Regions from separate parts of the Janthinobacterium salmonicoloratum genome, predicted to be linked through region 4. Evidence: predicted binding sites of a transcription regulator. Region 4 holds the regulator's gene; each other region holds the start of a gene.
The links. Region 4 encodes sigma-54, which starts transcription at its own class of promoters, with help from an activator protein. Its sites were predicted from a motif close to TGGCANGNAANCTGCTTT; they were not measured.
Positions count from the first base shown of each region.

Region 1: ACQ4WY_RS23165 (TorF family putative porin) is a predicted target of sigma-54. The motif match lies at 1,668-1,685, and genes of this name have one in related genera.
Region 2: ACQ4WY_RS15170 (EDSAP-1 family PEP-CTERM protein) is a predicted target of sigma-54. The motif match lies at 1,501-1,518, and genes of this name have one in related genera.
Region 3: glnA (type I glutamate--ammonia ligase) is a predicted target of sigma-54. The motif match lies at 3,113-3,130, and genes of this name have one in related genera.

Region 1 is NZ_JBNYXV010000006.1:384-5,043, reverse strand. It holds gene ACQ4WY_RS23175 (ammonium transporter) at 1-458, opposite strand, end outside; gene ACQ4WY_RS23170 (P-II family nitrogen regulator) at 470-808, opposite strand; gene ACQ4WY_RS23165 (TorF family putative porin) at 820-1,587, opposite strand; gene ACQ4WY_RS23160 (accessory factor UbiK family protein) at 1,857-2,105, shown strand; gene ACQ4WY_RS23155 (YifB family Mg chelatase-like AAA ATPase) at 2,217-3,737, shown strand; gene ACQ4WY_RS23150 (hypothetical protein) at 3,802-4,347, shown strand; gene ACQ4WY_RS23145 (DUF1840 domain-containing protein) at 4,528-4,660, shown strand, end outside.
Region 2 is NZ_JBNYXV010000002.1:436,741-441,400, forward strand. It holds gene ACQ4WY_RS15150 (hypothetical protein) at 1-21, opposite strand, end outside; gene ACQ4WY_RS15155 (dodecin) at 327-533, shown strand; gene ACQ4WY_RS15160 (hypothetical protein) at 561-872, opposite strand; gene ACQ4WY_RS15165 (hypothetical protein) at 1,024-1,398, shown strand; gene ACQ4WY_RS15170 (EDSAP-1 family PEP-CTERM protein) at 1,606-2,595, shown strand; gene ACQ4WY_RS15175 (LytR C-terminal domain-containing protein) at 2,662-3,723, opposite strand; gene ACQ4WY_RS15180 (type II secretion system F family protein) at 3,735-4,660, opposite strand, start outside.
Region 3 is NZ_JBNYXV010000010.1:116,365-121,024, forward strand. It holds gene ACQ4WY_RS27735 (hypothetical protein) at 1-220, shown strand, start outside; gene ACQ4WY_RS27740 (glutathione S-transferase family protein) at 217-822, opposite strand; gene ACQ4WY_RS27745 (TAXI family TRAP transporter solute-binding subunit) at 954-2,306, shown strand; gene ACQ4WY_RS27750 (rhodanese-like domain-containing protein) at 2,383-2,844, opposite strand; gene glnA (type I glutamate--ammonia ligase) at 3,228-4,643, shown strand.
Region 4 is NZ_JBNYXV010000002.1:191,483-196,142, forward strand. It holds gene ACQ4WY_RS14025 (enoyl-CoA hydratase/isomerase family protein) at 1-673, opposite strand, end outside; gene hpf (ribosome hibernation-promoting factor, HPF/YfiA family) at 948-1,307, opposite strand; gene ACQ4WY_RS14035 (RNA polymerase factor sigma-54) at 1,377-2,855, opposite strand; gene lptB (LPS export ABC transporter ATP-binding protein) at 2,860-3,615, opposite strand; gene lptA (lipopolysaccharide transport periplasmic protein LptA) at 3,615-4,208, opposite strand; gene lptC (LPS export ABC transporter periplasmic protein LptC) at 4,234-4,660, opposite strand, start outside.

The sequences.
Region 1 (4,660 bases), on a different contig from region 4:
ATACCGTTCAGGAACAGGCGGTCGAAGCCACCGAAGAAGGCGGTTTTTTCCGTGAAGGCGATCGAGTAGCCATAAATACACCACAGCACGATAACCAGCGCGAAGACCATGAACACTTGCATCAGCACCGACAGCATGTTCTTCGAGCGCACCAGGCCGCCGTAGAACAGGGCCAAGCCGGGGATCGTCATCAAGATCACCAGCAAGGTGCTGATCATCATGAAACTAGTGTCGCCCTTGTTGGCGACGGGCGCGGCGGCTGGCGCAGCAGCGGCCGGGGCCGGAGCGGCGGCCACCGGTGCTGCTGCGTCAGGAACCGGCGTGACGGCGGGGGCGGCGACGGCCGTGGTCGTGGCCGCCTCCGTCTTGGCGGGAGCATCGGCAAAGCTCGGCGTGGCAATGCCAAACGCACACAGGCAGGCTATCCCGGCGAGCAATTTTGTTATATTTTTATGCATCAATATTCCCCTTAGAGCGCTTCGTTGCCGGTTTCACCGGTACGGATGCGGATGACCTGTTCCAGGTTGTAGACGAAAATCTTGCCATCACCGATTTTACCGGTACGCGCGGCACCTTCGATCGCTTCGATGGCCTGGTCGACAATGGCGTCATCGACGGCCGCTTCAATCTTGGTCTTTGGCAAGAAATCAACGACATACTCGGCGCCACGGTAGAGTTCCGTGTGACCTTTCTGGCGGCCGAAACCTTTCACTTCGGTGACGGTAATGCCTTGCACATTGATAGCCGACAAGGCTTCGCGCACTTCGTCCAGTTTGAACGGTTTAATGATTGCTGTAATCATTTTCATGGCAGTCTCGCTTAAAAGGTTTTGGACACGGTCAGCACGAGACCGGATTTCGCCAGGTTCTTGCCGTTCGGTGCCAGCGACGTGATATTGGCTTTAACGGCGGCCAGAGCCACGGTCACTACGCCAAAATCCTTGGTCACGCCGATCTTGTAGTCGCTGTAGCTGAGGGAATCGTTGTGCTCGACCTTCTGACGCCCCGCATGCAGGTTCAGCATGTAGCCATCATGCACCTCGACGTTGGCGCCCACGTCTAGGTAGCCGCTGTTCTTGCTGTCGGCAACACCGAACAAATTGGTGGTCGAATGCGAGTACTTGATATAGACCGGGCCGTAGCCGAGCTGGCCGTACAGCTCGAACGTGTTGGCATTGGTGCTCAGTCCATTCGAGGGATAGAAATAGTACAGGCCGCCCACGTCATAGGTAAAATCCTTGCTGATCTCGCCCCGCTTGCCGCCGTAGATATCCCATTCCAGATTGGTATCGCCGCCGCCGTCCTTGATCCATTTGATGCTCGACAGCCAGGTGCCCACATACAGGCCCGTTGGGTTATGGGTATAGTCGGCACCACCGCTGATGGCCGGTTTCAAGCGGCTTTGCGAGATGCCGCGGTAACGGTAGTCGCTGGTCAGCGCCACGTTGTAGCTCACCACGTTATCAGGTACTGCTTCGGCCGCAGCAGGCGCCGCCACTGCATCCTGAGCCATGGCGCTACCGCACATGGCAGTCATGGCCAGCGTCAACGCTGCAGCTAAAGTCATGTTCTTGGACAGATTCTTCATGGCGATTCCCTTTTATTGAACTTTTAAAGCGGTTGAGGTTTAAAATCTTGGCTGGAGATCACAAAGCGTTCATCACTTCTTTAGCAGAATACGTGCCAGCTCTCTTGCCACCTTGACAGGTGCATTTCCGTCCATACATACCCTGCACACCGCCAGGAATGCGGATACGGACTGCTGAAGCACGATGAAGCGCCCAGTTTCGCACCAGATTAACGCCGCTGTGCACCGCAATGGTGCGATGCACAGGCCGCACCATAAAAGGACTGACCATGGACATGAATACCTTCTTTAACGACTTGCAAGGCAAGATCCATCAAGCCATCGAAAACTCGCCGGCCAAGGATATCGAGAAAAACGTGAAATCGATGATGACCCAGGGCTTTGCCCGCCTCGATCTCGTCACGCGCGAGGAATTCGATATCCAGGCGCAAGTGCTGGCCAAGACCCGCGCCAAACTGGACGCACTGGAGTTGCGCCTGATCGAACTGGAAACGCGCCTGAACGAGTCCAAGGCGTAAGCTGCGGCCGGCAAGGCCCCGTTATTGACGGCCTTGCTGGCATACCTCAAGCCTGATGGCGTTGCAAGCGCTAGACTGATCCTGCCCGCGCCCGCGCCACAGGGGAGTCTGATGAGTCTGGCCGTCCTGAAAAGCCGCGCCCTGGCCGGCATGGAGGCGCCCGAGGTAAGTGTCGAAGTCCACCTTGCCAATGGCTTGCCTTCGTTTACGATTGTCGGTCTGCCGGATACGGAAGTGAAGGAATCGCGCGACCGCGTTCGTGCCGCGCTGCAAAACTGCGGCTTTGACATGCCGGCACGGCGCATCACGGCCAATCTGGCGCCGGCAGACTTGCCCAAGGAATCGGGCCGCTTCGACTTGCCCATTGCGCTGGGCATCCTGGCCGCCTCCGGCCAGTTGCCGGGCGACCAATTACACCACTATGAATTCGCGGGCGAACTGTCGCTGTCGGGCCAGTTGCGCCCCATCCGCGGCGCCCTTGCCATGACCTTTGCCATGCAGCGCAGCCAGGCGGGTGCGCCACGCGCCTTCATCCTGCCGCAGGCGAACGCGGACGAGGCGGCTCTCGTCAGCGATGCCTGCATCTATCCTGCCCACAGCCTGCTCGAGGTCTGCGCGCATTTCGCCGCACACGCCAGCCAGACTGCCCTGCAACGCCACCGGCCCGTACTGGCAGCGCACGCTTTTCCCTATCCCGACTTTGCCGACGTGCAAGGGCAGCAGCAGGCGCGACGCGCACTGGAAGTGGCGGCAGCGGGCGGTCACAACGTCCTGATGGTGGGGCCGCCTGGCGCCGGCAAGACCATGCTGGCCAGCCGCTTCCCCGGCGTACTACCGCCCATGAGCGATGAAGAGGCGCTGGAATCGGCTGCCGTGCATTCGCTGGGCGGCAACTTCAAAGTTGAGCATTGGAAACGCCGCCCCTATCGCGCCCCACACCAGACGGCGTCCGGCGTGGCCCTGGTGGGCGGCGGCAACGTGCCGCGTCCGGGAGAAATCTCGCTGGCACACTGCGGCGTGCTGTTTCTCGATGAAATCGCCGAATTCCAGCGCCGGGTGCTCGATGTGCTGCGCCAACCCATGGAATCGGGCGTTATCAGCATTTCACGCGCGGCCCGCCAGGCCGAGTTTCCTGCGCGTTTTCAATTGATCGCCGCGATGAATCCCTGCCCGTGCGGCTATCTGGGGCACGCTTCCGGCCGTTGCCGCTGTACGCCAGACGCCGTACTCCGCTATCACAATCGCCTGTCCGGCCCGTTGCTCGACCGTATCGACCTGCAGATTGAAGTGGCCGCCATGCCGCTGGCGGCGCTGGGGCGACATGCAGGCGCCGGCGAAAGTACGCAAGCCATCGCCACCCGGGTAGCGGCAGCCTTCGCCTTGCAGCTGGCACGCCAGGGAAAATCAAACCAGCGCTTGAGCAACGTGGAAATCGAACAGCATTGTCGCCTGGAACCACATGGCGAACAGTTGTTGCATGGCGCTATGACGCGCCTGCATTGGTCGGCCCGCACCTACCACCGGGTACTGCGCGTGGCGCGCAGCATCGCGGATCTGGCGGACAGCGCCGCCATCACGCCGCCGCATGTCGCCGAAGCGATCCAGTACCGGCGCGTGCTGCGCGAGATATAAGGCGGCCAGTGACCGCCACACGTGCACGATTGCGCGTGAATGACGGCGCTGCTACCATCTGCTGATGAAAAAACCATCACTTGCCCTCTTTCTGGCTACGTTCGCGGCCGCCAGCATCCTGTCCGCCTGCAGTCCGAAATTCGACTGGCGCGACTATCGCAGCCCCGACGCCCAGTTCACGGCCCTGTTTCCAGGCAAGCCGGCCGTGCTGACACGCGAGATCGATCTCGATGGCAAGAAAGTCAGCCTGACCATGGCGGCCAGCGAAGTCGATGGCGCTACCTTCGCCATCGGCAGCGCGGTGCTCGACAGTGTGGAACAGGCACAGGCGGCCCTGCCCGCCATGAAGACGGCCCTGCTGAAAAATATCAGCGGCAACGTGCGCAGCGAAAAACTGGCCTCGGCTGCCAGCAGCACGGCGGCAGGCAGCCATCAACGCAGTTCGCTGAGCGTCGAAGCGACGGGCACGCAGCAAGGCAAGCCCGTCTTGCTGGTCGGGCGTTTTGTGGCGCAGGACAAACGTATCTTCCAGGTCATCATTCTTGGTGAAGAAAGCAAGCTATCGCGTGACACCATCGACACCTTCATGGACTCAGTCAAACTGGATTAAGACTTAACGATCGCTTAAACGGGTGTTTTCACGCTCAGCCAGCCCTTGTAAATACGTGCGTTGTCCAACAGATGGCCGTATCCGGCTTGCAAATATGCAATCCGGGTAATCGGACGGCCTGTGCGACATTTCAAGTCGTGATATTGTTTCGACACTAACAACAAGTTTCAGAAAGCGCTTATGTTGATCTCATTCAAATCCAAATCTTCCCCTGAAGTGCTGATGTACCAGGAACATGCCCAGCGTATCCTCGACATCCTGCACAAGAATCCCACGCGCGGCGTCATCACGCCAGCGGAAGCGGGCGATGCCC
Region 2 (4,660 bases), 250 kb from region 4:
GGCGAAGATTATTTTTTTCATTTTTCAACCATTTTTCGGCAAAGGTGTGCCGTTGCGCAGTGGAATTAAATTGCTTATATTGCATCAAATAGTAACATGGTGAAATTCGCTGCCTTAAATCTTTTTTGTCGTTCGTTGATCCGTCCGTTCCAGCATATCGCATCTAAGTACACCAATGACGAGCCATTGAAGTAGCCACCTTGAGCGAAGATTTTGCGCGCATTGCTGCGCCGCGCAATGACGTCCAGCGCATTTAGGCGCACTATGGGCACTTGCTGGCGAAGAAGAACTTTCCAATGTCTGGCTTGCCTACCTGGGGAAACATCATGTCCGCACATACTTACAAGCTGATCGAACTGGTTGGCACGTCGACCGAGAGCAGCGATCAGGCGATACGCGATGCCATTGCCAAGGCGGCGCTCACGGTCAAGCACATGGACTGGTATGAAGTGAGCGAATCACGCGGCCATATCGTCGATGGCAAGGTGGCGCACTTCCAGGTCACGCTCAAGGTCGGCTTCCGGCTCGAGTAACGGGATCGAGTAAGGCAGGCGGCGCGTTCATCGCCGCCCGACCACTGCCCGGCTTTCCAGCCACTCCCGGCCGCCGTTGTCCAGCGCGGCTTGAATCACCTTTTCCGGCAAGCTGTAGACGGTCGCCCAGCTGGCGCGACCGTCCTGCGTATTCGCGGGGAAACTGTGCGTTTCAATCGGCCAGTGGTATTTGCGTTTGAGCGCTTTGACGATGGCGGCCAGCGAGACGCGGCCTTGCAGCGGTTCGGCGCCGGACTGGTCGCGGTTCGACAGCAGCACGGCCAGGACCTGGCCGCGGCCCGTGCGTGCGCCGGGGAAGGTGGGGGGTTTGTTTGCCATGGCCTATTTTACCGGGCGAGGTGCGATGTGCCGCACCTTTGATATGGCGCAAGCGCCGCAGCGGCTTTACGGCCAGGATGATCATTTCACCAGGCGTGCCAGCGCCCCTCCGGCAGCCTGGACCGATCATCACGGGGCACAGGAGCCTATCATGCACAGCCTGAACATCCACGCCATGCAATGGCAGCCCGTTGCCGATATTTCCGCCGTCGACCCGCTGCTGCCCGAAGACCTCGCCTGCTTTCGCGAACTGCGCGACGTGCTGCAACGCTATGGCGCGCTCGACCGCTTCGGCATATCCCTGATCCACCGCCATTTCGACATCGCCGACGACGAGGAACTGATGGAGTACACGGATGTGGAACAACGCACGCTGACGGTGAAACCTGTCAAGAAAAGCGACATCGACTGGCAGCACACGACGATTACCAACTGGAAATTGACGGAAGGCGAGGAAGTGGCGCGCACTGGTTGCGGTTGCGCGCGCAATTCGGGCGGCCACCTGGGCTATCACCGGGGCACCTGAGGCTGGCGCCGCCCGCCAAGCGGCGTCGGCCTTTCTTACACTTGGCTTCCGCAAGTTCAGTCCGCCTTGCGCAAGCACTTGATTCCATGTGATTTTTTTGTGTGGCATGCAAGCTGCTTATCTGTGTCAACGAGATGAATCCAGGCAAAGCATTCTGGATTCTTTACCCCCCGGATTTTCCGAGACTGACCACGATAAGAGGCTGCGATGAATGTCGATCACACACGAAGCAAGACCCTGGCCTGGCTGGGTGCACTGGCGGCGGCAAGCCTGCTGGCCAGCGGCCAGGCGCAGGCCGGCGCGTACGGCCTGGCCGTCAACGACTTGAGCAATTTCCGCATCACCAGCAGCGCCGGTAACTTGTCGCTGGCCGGCGCCAACCGCAACGCCAGCGACAGCGCGTTTTTCGAAGGCGGCGTGGCCGTCAATCCGCGCGCCGTCAATACGGGGCCGGCCGCCAACGCGGACGTGCTGCAAGTGTGCTCGGGTGGCGGCTGCCGCGGCTTGCCGCAAAATCACTATGCACCCAGTCCCAGTTCCACCCTGGAGTTCGCGCGCGGCGATGCGCATGCCTTCGGCAACATGCTCAATGGCGGCGCCACTGTGCAAGCGGTGGCGGAAGCACAGCGCAACACGGTCGGCGCCGCCACGGCCACGGCCAGCGACTCACTCACCGGTTCCGTCAACCTGACCCTGTCGAGCGCAGGCTTCATCACCTTCAGCTTCATGGGACGGCGCGACCTGCGCACCAGCGTGACGACCTTGGGCGACAAGTCGAACGTGTCGATCATGGATATCTTCAATATCTCCTGCAACAGCGCCAGTCCCGTCGGCTGCCTGTCGAAGGCGAACGCCGATGGCGTGATCTTCCAGTTTGCCCCCGACGGCAACCCGAACAATGGCAGCGATGTCAACGGTAACCATGGCGCCGGCAGCCTCGACCCGTTCAGCCTGAACATGACGGCCGGCACCAACGACCCGGCCACCGGGCGCGCCTTCACGAATGGTTTTGCGATGTTTTCCCTGACCTCGAATTTCGCCCTGCCCGCCGGCAGCTATACCTTGAACTTTTCCAAGTCCACGCGCACCGACATCGTCGTCATCGATCCCCTGGCCGTGCCGGAACCTGGCACCCTGTTCCTGCTGGGCATGGGACTGGCGGCCCTGGCCTTCACGCGCCGCCGCCGGCCGGCATAGTCACCGGTATGCCAAAAAACGCGGCGCCCGCAAAAGGCGCCGCGTTTTTATGCCGGCAGAGTCTTCTTAACCGAGCCGCGCCAACGCCTGGCGCGCCAGTTGCAGCTGCTGCAGATAATAGCGGTGCAGCATGGCAGGATCGCTCAGGTCGCGCCCCAGTACCAGGCGCAGCTCGCTGGCAGAACAATCGGCGGCCTGGATCTGCACCTGGGTCTGCACCTGTGCACCCAACTGGCGGGCCAGTTGGCGCGCCGCCTGCTCCTGCGCGGGCCGGTATTCGACACGCGTGCGCGCCACCTGGAAGCTGCTTTCATTGGCCAAGCGCACCACCTGCACGGGAGCACCGACCAGGCTGCGCGCCAGGGCGGCGGCCAGGCCAGGCACGCCGTTGCCGTTCACAATTTCCAGGCGCGGACGGGGCACGGCGGCGGCCGGCATGGACCGCTCCGCCACGGCAGCGGCTGCCGGCACGCGCTGCAAGCGGGCCATGCCGTCGCCTTGCGTGATCTCGATGCGCGCCATGGCGGGCGCATCCTGCGGCGGCACGGCTGCGGGCACACCCGGCTGCGGCGCCGCGTTGCGCAATACAGCCAGGTCGCGCCGCAGGTTGTGTTCCTGCAGGCTCTGCGCCTGGCGCCGCATGAGGGCCGCGCGCTCGTGCTGGCCCAGCCGTTCCAGTACCTGCGCCAGATGCTGCCAGGCCAGCGCATTGAGCGGATCGAGCAAACACGCCTGTTCCAGCGCGGACAAGGCTTGCGCATCGCGCCCGCTCAGGGAATAAGCATGACCGAGATTGCTGAACAGATATGCCTGCTGCGGCTGCGGCGGCCTTGCCTCCTGCGTCAAAGCCAGCCAATAGGCGATCGCCGCGTCGTGTTCGCCGCGCTGCGCGTGCAGCACGGCCAGGCCGTTGCGCGCGTTCACATGGTGCGGCGCATGGCGCAAGGCTTGCTCATAGGCTGCTTGCGCCGCGGGCAGGTCGCCTCGCTCGAAATGCTGGCGCCCCGCCGCATAGGCGCCATCAGCATCAGGCCACGCCGGCACTGGCACGTGCGCCAACTGCGTGGTACAGGCGGCCAGGCCCAGGCAGGCGCAGGCGGCGGCCAGGCGGGAAATCGTCAAGCGCATGGTAGCTCCTTTCAGCGGCTGGCCATGGCCGGCACGAGCACGCGATAGACTTCGATCACGGCCGGCCCCATGAGCACCAGCATCAGGGTGGGAAAGACGCAAAAGATCAGCGGGAACAGCAGTTTCAGGGCGATCTTCGCTGCCGCCTCCTCGGCTAGCAGGCTGCGCTTGCCGCGCAGGTTTTCCGAATGCACGCGCAGCGAATCGCCCATGCTGGTGCCGAAGCGTTCCGATTGAATCAGCATGGCGACGAGGGTGTCGACATCTTCCACGCCGCTGCGCAAAGCAAGGTTGCGCAGCGCCTTTTCCTTGGAAAAGCCGGCGCGCATTTCCATCAGCACCAGTTGCAATTCCTGCGCCAGCACCACGCTCTTGATATGGATTTCTCCCGACACCTTCACCAGCGCGCGCTCCAGGCTCAGGCCCGCTTCCACGCACACAGTCAGCAAGTCGAGCGCATCGGGAATGTTTTCAAAGATGTCGCGCTGGCGCCGCTTGGCCGTGCTGGCCAGCACCAGGTTCGGCAGGTAATAGCCGATGGTGGCGCTGACGCACAGCAGTAACAGCAGCACGCTGCGCAACTGCGCCGCCATGGCGCTGGCCGCATACAGGCCCAGCACGGTAGGGCACAGAAGGGCCAGCACGGTTTTCGCGGCAAAATACAGGGCCGGCGCGCTGGCTTGCCGCCAGCCCGCGTTCATGAAGCGCGTACGCAGCGGCGAGCGCTCCCAGCCCTCTTCCGGCAGAGACAGCTTGCTGAACGGCTGCGCCACGCGCGCCACGCGCTCCACCCAGCCAGTGTCGGCTACCTCCTCGTTGGCGACCGGCGCCATGGAACCGGACAGGCGCTGGCGCAAGGCGCCGGGAAAGAAGATCAGCCACGCCAGCAGGGCCAGCGCCACCACCACGGCGAAGACGATCACGAGAAACAGCAGTT
Region 3 (4,660 bases), on a different contig from region 4:
CATCACGGTGGGTGACGTGCGGGAATTGATGATGAAGACGCCGGGCAACTTCATCAACCGCATCTGCTGCGCCGTGAAGTTGCTGCGTTTCGGCGACGTCTGGTGCGTCGATGTCGACGGCACGTATACGCACGATGATCCCGCTACACTGGACGAAGTGCGCCGCGATGGCGATTGCTACGTCATCGGCGGCACGGTCGAGGCAATCGAACTCGATTAACCGGCAAACACGGCGGTTTTAGCTTCCAGGCGCGCGTGATACGCGGCGATGGCCGGATACTCGGGACGCTGCATGGGCGCCATCAGCCAGCGTTTGACAGACAGTCCCAGCACGATATCGGCCAAGGTAAACTGTTCACCGCAGACGAAGGCGCCCGTGCGCTGCAACTGCTGTTCCAGGATACCCATCATCTTGTTCCATCCGGCAATACCGGCCGCCAGTTGCGCCGCATCCTGGTGTGCCGGGCTCTGGCGCACCAGCGACATGAAGGCGTAGCGCCAGCTGTTGTTCAAATCACCCATTTGCCAGTCCATCCATTTTTCCACTTCCGCGCGGGCGCGGGGGTTACCTGGCAGCAAGTCGTCGCGGCCAGCCTGCGCGCACAGGTAGCGGCAAATGGTGTTCGATTCCCAAAGCACCAGGTCGCCATCAAGCAGCACGGGCACCATGGCGTTCGGGTTCAAGGCCAGGAAGGCCGGGTCGTCCGTGCCGCGAAAGCCGCTGCCCCAGTCTTCGCGTTCGTACGGCAGGTCGAGTTCCTCGCACGTCCACAAGACTTTGCGGACATTGATCGAGGCGGCTTTTCCAAGAATTTTCAGCATGCGGGGCTCCATAGGACAGGTGATCGACCTGCCACTGTAGCCGAAATGGCCACGCCGCGCATGTGAAAGTGCCTTGCATAGTTGAGGTTTTCTTGGCATCGTAGCCACCCATGAAACCTATGCGCCACCACATGTCCAAAATCCTCGCGTTCAGCCGCTTTTCCGTGCGCGATTTCCTCGCCACCGCCGGTCCCACCCTGCTGCTGGTCGGCGCGTTTTGCGCGCTCGCTTACTGGCTGGTCGACCCGGCGCCGCCGCGCCAGGTGAGCCTGTCGACGGGGCAGGACAATAGCGCGTATGAAGAATTCGGCAAGAAATACGCGGCCACCCTGGCCAAGCACGGCATCAAGGTGACCTTGCAGCCGTCGCTGGGCTCGCAGGAAAACCTGCAGCGCCTCAATAGCGGCAAGACCGATATCGCTTTCGTGCAAAGCGGCTCGACGGAACACGCCGATGCCGAGCGCCATGGCCTCATATCCTTGGGTAGCCTGTTTACGGAACCCGTCTGGCTGTTCCTGCGCGAAGACAAGGCGGTGACGGAACTGACGCAATTGAAGGGCATGAAGATCAACCTGGGGCCCGAAGGCACGGGTGTGCCCAGCCTGTTCCGGCAGTTGCTGTCCGTCAATGGTGTCGAAGCGAACGAGTTGACGGTGAGCGATTTGCAAAACACGCCTGCCACGGTGGAACTGCTGGAAGGGCGCATCGACGGCCTGGTGTTCAGCTCGGCGCCGGAAGCGCCGCTGATCCAGATGCTGCTGCAAACGCCAGGCATCAAGCTGTTTGATTTTTCGCAAGCGGAAGCGTACACGCGGCGCCTGCCTTTCCTCACGCATGTCGTTTTGCCGCGTGGTATCGTCGACCTTGGGCAGAACATTCCCGCGCAGGATTATCACCTGATCGCGCCAACCGCCACTTTAGTCGCACGCGAAGACTTGCATCCGGCCCTGATCGACTTGTTCGTGCAGGCGGCGGCCGGCATCCACGGCGGCACGGGCTGGTTCCAGCAGCAAGGGCAATTCCCATCCGCGCGTTACACGGAAATTCCCGTTGCGCCGGAAGCGCTGAAATTCTACAAGGATGGCGCGCCCGTGCTGCAGCGCTATATGAGTTTCTGGCTAGCCAATTTCTTTGACCGCATGTGGGTGCTGGTGGTGGCCTTGGGTGCCTTGATCCTGCCCCTGTCGCGCGTGGTGCCGCCCCTGTACGTGTGGCGCATCCGCTCGCGCGTGTACCGCTGGTATGGCCAGCTGCGCACGGTCGAGCAGGCGCTGGAAGACGTACCGGAAGAGCAGCGTGCGCAGGTGTATGCGGCGCAATTGCAACGGCTGGACCAGATCGAGGAAATGGTCAACCAGATATCGATTCCCCTGTCGTTTGCCGATGGCCTGTATGGCTTGCGCAGCCACATCAACTTCGTGCGCAAGCGCATTCTGACCCTGATGGGAGAACATCAGACGTTGGAAGCGGGCGAGCCGGCCTGAGGTCTTAAACAAGGGTGACTGACAGCTTGCGCCCGACCAGCGCGGCGGCCCGCAAGGTCAAACGCTGTTCAGTGAATCAGGCACCCAGCCACGGCAAGCCCGCCTTGCACCAGCCGCCGATCTGCTTGCGGTGGCCGTCGGCGTCCTTGTCGCCCTCGAAGCCTTCGAGGATGTCGAAGCAGTTGATATAGCCGTGCTCGGTGGCCAGCTTGGCGGCATGGCGCGAACGCACGCCGGAGCGGCACAGGAATAGCAGCACCTCATCCTTGCCGGCCTGGGCGGCCAGTTGCGCGAGGAAGTCGGGATTCGGCACGCCGCCCGGGTAGGTGGCCCACTGCACCGCACCATGCTGGGTATCGGCAAGGTCGACCCGGCCGACCCAGTCACGCTCGGCATTTGTGCGCACATCGATGAGTTTGGCGGCAGCATCGAGTTGCAGCAAGTCGTACGCTTCCTGCGGCGTGACAGCGCCGGCATATGGCGTACCTTCATTGGCCCGGCTGCGGGCGGTGCTCAGGATGTCGGCGGCGGTAGTCATGGCGTCCTCGAAAAAGTGGGAAGGTGTGTACGATTATAGTGCGCCGCCCACGCTCCGCAAACGGGAAACCATGGTGCACGGCGCATGCACCACGACGTGGCATTTTTTAAAAATCCGCACAAAATGCACGATAATGGTGCGTTATTCGTTTTTTGCACTTGCATAGTGCATTCTTGATGTGACGCAAACGCGTGTGAAAGTCGCGGGCAGGAAAACTTTCGCTGGGATGGCCAGGTTTTGACCTTGGCGGCCACGTCCGTCCAGAAGCTGGCATGGAATCTGCTATGATCCCTATGAGTTTTGGTGGCACGCAATGTTTGCTTCGCTTCATCAGCCCAGACGCATTAAGGTCGGCTCACCCCACATTCATTTAGGAGATACGCATGGCAATGACAGCCGCAGAAGTCTTGAAGATGGTAGAAGAAAACGAAGTCAAATTCGTTGATTTCCGCTTTGCTGATACCCGTGGTAAAGAGCAACACGTGACGGTTCCCGTGTCGCACTTCGACATGGACAAATTCGAGTCGGGCCACGCCTTTGACGGTTCTTCGATCGCTGGCTGGAAAGGCATTGAAGCGTCCGACATGATCTTGCTGCCGGATCCAAACACGGCCAATATCGACCCGTTCATGGAAGAAACGACCCTGTTCATGCAGTGCGACGTGATCGAACCGTCGGACGGCAAAGGCTACGACCGCGACCCGCGCTCGATCGCGAAACGCGCCGAAGCCTACCTGAAATCGTCGGGCATGGGCGATACCGCCTATTTCGGTCCTGAGCCAGAATTCTTCATCTTCGACAGCGTGCGCTGGAAGATCGACATGTCGGGCTGCTTCGTCAAGATCGGTTCGGACGAAGGTTCGTGGTCGACCGGCAAGGACATCGAAGGCGGCAACAGCGGCCACCGTCCTACCGTCAAGGGCGGCTACTTCCCGGTGCCACCAGTGGACAGCTTCCAGGACATGCGTTCGGAAATGTGCCTGATCCTGGAATCGCTGGGCATCCCGGTTGAGGTACATCATCACGAAGTCGCCGGCGCCGGCCAGAATGAAATCGGCACCAAGTTCTCGACCCTGGTCGAGCGCGCCGACTGGACGCAAAACCTGAAGTACGTGGTGTGGAACGTGGCGCACAGCTATGGCAAGACCGCCACCTTCATGCCGAAACCTATCGTTGGCGACAACGGTTCGGGCATGCACGTGCATCAATCCGTATGGAAAGATGGCAAAAACCTGTTCGCCGGCGACGGCTATGCCGGCCTGTCCGATTTCGCCCTGTACTACATCGGCGGCATCATTAAGCACGCCAAGGCGCTGAACGCGATCACCAACCCAGGCACCAACTCGTACAAGCGTCTGGTACCAGGCTACGAAGCACCAGTGAAACTGGCGTACTCGGCGAAAAACCGTTCCGCCTCGATCCGTATCCCGCACGTGGCCAATCCAAAAGGCCGCCGCGTCGAAGCGCGCTTCCCGGATCCACTGGCGAACCCGTACCTGTGCTTCGCCGCACTGTTGATGGCTGGCCTGGACGGCGTTGCCAACAAGATCCATCCGGGCGAAGCCGCCTCGAAAGATCTGTACCATCTGCCGCCAGAAGAAGACGCACTGATCCCGACCGTGTGCGCTTCGCTGGAAGAAGCACTGGACGCACTGGACAAGGACCGCGAGTTCCTGACCCGTGGCGGCGTGTTCAGCGATTCGATGATCGATGCTTACCTGGAACTGAAAATGCAGGACGTACAGCGCATGCGCATGACCACGCATCCTGCCGAGTTCGACATGTACTACTCGCTGTAATGGCGCCATGCCGGCAA
Region 4 (4,660 bases):
CGGCCTGAAACGGTGCCGCCAGCGCCTTGATGGCCACCGGTAAGGCCTCGCCCGGCGTCGATTCGAACAGGGCCAGCAGCGCCCCCATCTGCGCCTCGGGCAGGTAGACATCGGCCAGTCCCGTGTACAGGGCATCGGCCGCGTTGATCGTCAAGCCCGTCAAGCCCAGGTATAGGCCCAGCTGACCGGCCAGGCGGGACAGGAAGTAACTGCCGCCCACGTCGGGAAACAGGCCGATATTGACTTCCGGCATGGCCATGCGCGTGCGGCCCGTGACGATGCGCAGACGGTTGCCAGGCCCGGCTTGGGCCACACCCATGCCGCCGCCCATCACCACGCCATCCATCACGGCAATATACGGTTTCGGATAGAAATGAATTACATGGTTGAGCGCATATTCTTCCGTAAAGAAATCTTCCAGCAAGGCGCTGCCGCCTTGCGGCGTGGCCAGGCCCGCATCGTAAAAGAAGCGGATGTCGCCGCCGGCGCACAGGGCTTTTTCACTGCTGGAGCGGATCACGACGGCGTCCACCTGCGGATCGTCGCGCCAGGCCAGCAGGGCCGCGCTCAGGGCGCGCACCATCTCCAGCGACAGGGAATTCAAGGCTTTCGGACGGTCGAGCACGATGTGCCCGGTGCGGTTGCGGATGGAGGTCTCGACGAAGTCGCTCATGGCAGGCAGGAAAGAAGTGAAAGTGCAAACATTCTAGCGCCTGCGCGGGGAACATTGCGTTCCCATTGTGCTGCCCGACAAAGGCGGCAGGCGCAAAAAAGGGCGCAGTGAGCGCCCTTAGTTGATCACAACCGGTTCAAAGTCGCAGGCCGTAGAACACGTGGAAAAACCGTAGCGAGCAGATGTGAGTTGTGGCTGAGAAGCGGAGCTGTGCGTATGCACAGTGAGCATCGGAGGCCGCAAATCGCGACGCGCAGTAGGTTTTTTGGTGTTCTTAGGCGGCGGCGAATTCTTCGTCCGAATTGTCTGGCAGATGCTTGATCGCCTCTTTACCGTGCCCTTGCACTTTGGTTTTGTACTTCATCACTTGCCTATCGAGCTTGTCGATCAGGCTATCAATTGCGGCATACAAGTCTTGCGCCAGGCTTTCCACATAGACAGTTTTTCCACTCAGACGCAGGTTGACTTCGGCCTTTTGACGTTTTTCTTTCTCTTTGAGGTTATCCACGGTCAGAATCACGGCGATATCGATGACTTGATCAAAATGCCGTTTCACGCGCTCCAGCTTCGTTTGTACGTATTCACGGATGGCTGGTGTCACTTCGAGATGATGTCCGCTGATGGTGAGATTCATACACACTCCTAAAGATGATCGGGTTCGTGCGGTCCATCGTATCCGGCCCGCAGAGGAACCGAAAAAAACTTACAAACACTTACGCAGACTCACTGGCGGAATTTTCAACGCTTCCCGGTACTTGGCAACAGTACGTCGCGCAATCACCATGCCTTGTTCCCCCAGCATGTCCGCAATCTTACTGTCGGATAAAGGATTTTTAGGGTCTTCTGCTCCTGTCAGTTGCACGATCAATGCCCGTATCGCCGTCGATGACGCTTCGCCCCCCGCTTCGGTGGCGACGTGGCTACCAAAAAAATATTTCAACTCGAACATGCCGTGCGGGGTCAGCATGTACTTTTGAGTTGTTACCCGCGAGATAGTACTCTCGTGTAAACCCAGTGTATCAGCTATTTCACGGAGCACAAGGGGGCGCATGGCAACGGCCCCATGCGAGAAAAAGTTCTTTTGTCTTTCTACTATCGCCTGCGCCACGCGCAGAATCGTGTCGAAACGCTGGCGCATATTTTTGATCAGCCACTTGGCTTCCTGCAACTGCGCGCCCATGGCGCCCTCGCCCTTGCCCTGCTTGAGCAGGTTGGCGTACATGGCGTTGACGCGCAGGCGCGGCATGACATCGTTGTTCAGGGTGACTTGCCAGCCATTGCGCGCGCGCTTGACGACGACGTCGGGCACCACGTAATCGGACACGTCCGAAGCGAACACGGCACCCGGATGCGGATTGCACTGGCGAATCACCGTCTGCGCCTCGCGCAAGTCTTCATCGTCGCAATCGAGGGCTTTTTTCAGCTTGTTGAAATCGCGCTGGGCAAACCAGGCCAGGTGCTTTTCCACGATGACGAGGGCCATGCGCCGCGTCACCATGGCGATATGCGGCAAGCGCTTGATTTGCAGGGCCAGGCATTCGGACGCATTGCGCGCGCCCACGCCGGGCGGATCGAAACTTTGCAGCAGCGACAAGGCCGTGCGCATCTCGTCGGCATCGATTTCCAGCTCTTCCGGTAGGCGCGCCAGGATGTCGTCGAGCGACTCTTCCAGGTAGCCATTATCGTCGAGCGCGTCGATGATCAGCTCGACCAGCGCGCGGTCACGCAATTCGAGCACCGTCACGCGCATCTGCTCCATCAGGTGCTCGCGCAGGGTGCAGTGGTGGGCTTCGAGTTGCGGGCGCGAATCTTCGTCGTCGGGCGCCTTGCCCCGGCTCGCCTCGCTCCAGTCGCTGTCGCCGCCCTCCGCGGCGGCCGGGCTCTCGCCCGCCTCGCCGTCAAAGGTTTCCGCTTCGGCCGGCGCTGCGGGCACCTCCTGGCCTGGCGGCTGGGGCGGCGCTTCGGCCGGCGCGGCCGTGGAACTCAAGGCCCCGTCGGACAGCAGACGCAGCGAACGGTCGAGCGGATCGTCGAGACGCTCGAGCAAGGGATTGTCCGTCAGCAATTGCTCTAGCTCCTGGTGCAATTCCAGGGTAGACAATTGCAATAGGCGTATCGATTGCTGCAACTGCGGCGTCAGTGCCAGATGCTGCGAAGTGCGCAGCTGCAATGATTGTTTCATTGGCTCACATGCGGAAGTGTTCGCCCAGATAGACCCGGCGTACCGACTCGTTCGCGATGATGTCGTCGGGGCGTCCCGACGCCAGTACCGAGCCCTGGTTGATGATGTAGGCACGGTCGCAAATACCCAGCGTCTCGCGCACATTATGATCGGTGATCAGCACGCCGATATTGCGCTCCTTCAAAAAGCGCACGATGCGCTGGATCTCGATCACGGCGATCGGATCGACGCCGGCGAACGGTTCGTCCAGCAGCACGAAACGGGGATCGGTGGCCAGCGCGCGGGCGATTTCCACGCGGCGGCGCTCGCCGCCCGACAGGGACAGCGCCTGGTTCTCGCGCAGCTTTTCAATCTGCAAGTCGGCCAGCAATTTATCCAGGCGCTCCTCGATCTCGGCTTTCTTCAGCGGTCGGCCTTCGACGGTCTGGATTTCCAGCACGGCGCGGATATTGTCTTCCACCGTCAGCTTGCGGAACACGGACGCTTCCTGCGGCAGGTAGGACAGGCCCATCTGCGCCCGGCGGTGGATCGGCAGGCTGGAGATATCCACACCGCTGATATCGATGCTGCCGCCGTCCGACGGCACCAGGCCGACGATCATGTAGAACGAGGTGGTCTTGCCGGCGCCGTTCGGGCCCAGCAAACCCACCACTTCGCCGCATTCGACTTGCAGCGAGACATCATGCACGACTTGCCGCTTGCCATAGGTTTTTTGCAGCCCGCGAACGATCAGGGTGCTGCCGCAACGTGTATTGTCCATTATTTCTTTCCTGGCGCAGGCGTGGCCGGCGCTTTCTCCGCCGCTGGCGCCTTGGTCTTCGGCTGGATCACCATGCGCACGCTGCCGCCATCCGGGGTGCTGGTGCCGCTGTTGGAATTTTCCATCGCAAACTCTTCCTTGCGGCTGTCATACGAGATGAAGGCGCCATTGGCCACGTCGGTCACTTTCGTGCCTTCCAGGCGCGTCAGCTTGGCCCTGGAAAACATTTTCACCACTTCCGTCTTGTTGTCGTATTCCACGCGCTCCGCTTCGCCTTCGACCCACAGGTCGCCTGCGCCATCACGCTTCTGACGAAAGGTGGCCAGCTTGCCGGGATCGGCCCAGAAGGTAATGAACTGGTAGCCTTGCGGGTCTTCCGTGATCAGGGCCCGGCCCGCCTTCATGGTCAGGGTACCCTTGACCAGCACGACGTCGCCCGTCAAGGTACGCACTTGCTTGACGTCATCGACGTGGCCGCTACGTGCAGTGATGACGGCCTCCTTCTCGGAATCGGCCTTCTCGGCATGCGCCACGCCCATCACGCCCAACGAGCAAACGGTCGAGAATAGTGTCAACAGCAAGATGTTCTTCATAGTATGGTTTCCTTGTTTCATTCTGTCATTTTGCCGCAGCGGCCGGGCGCGGTTTCGGCGGGAGTACCATGCGCAGCGCATTCTGCACTTCCACCACGCCGGTGGCGTTATTGGCCTTCATGCCGATGCCATTGATGCGCGAGGCGCCCGTCAGGATATCGACAGGCACGTCCGTTTCCATTCTTTCCTCGTCCGGGAACACCGTCAGCGCTTCCGTCTTGACCGTCAGGTTCTGCGCCTTCGGGCTGGCCACGCGGTCGATCACGACCTTGCGGTGCAGTTGCAGCCGGGTATTGTCCTGGTCGATATGCGCCAGTTCCGCATTCATGTTCATCGGCGGCATGCCGGGCGTGAGCTTGCGCACGAAGGGCAGGTCGATATCGGACGAATCGTCCAGCGGATAATGCGTGAGCTTGGTGCCCGACACGATATAGCTGGGCTTACCCGTCAAA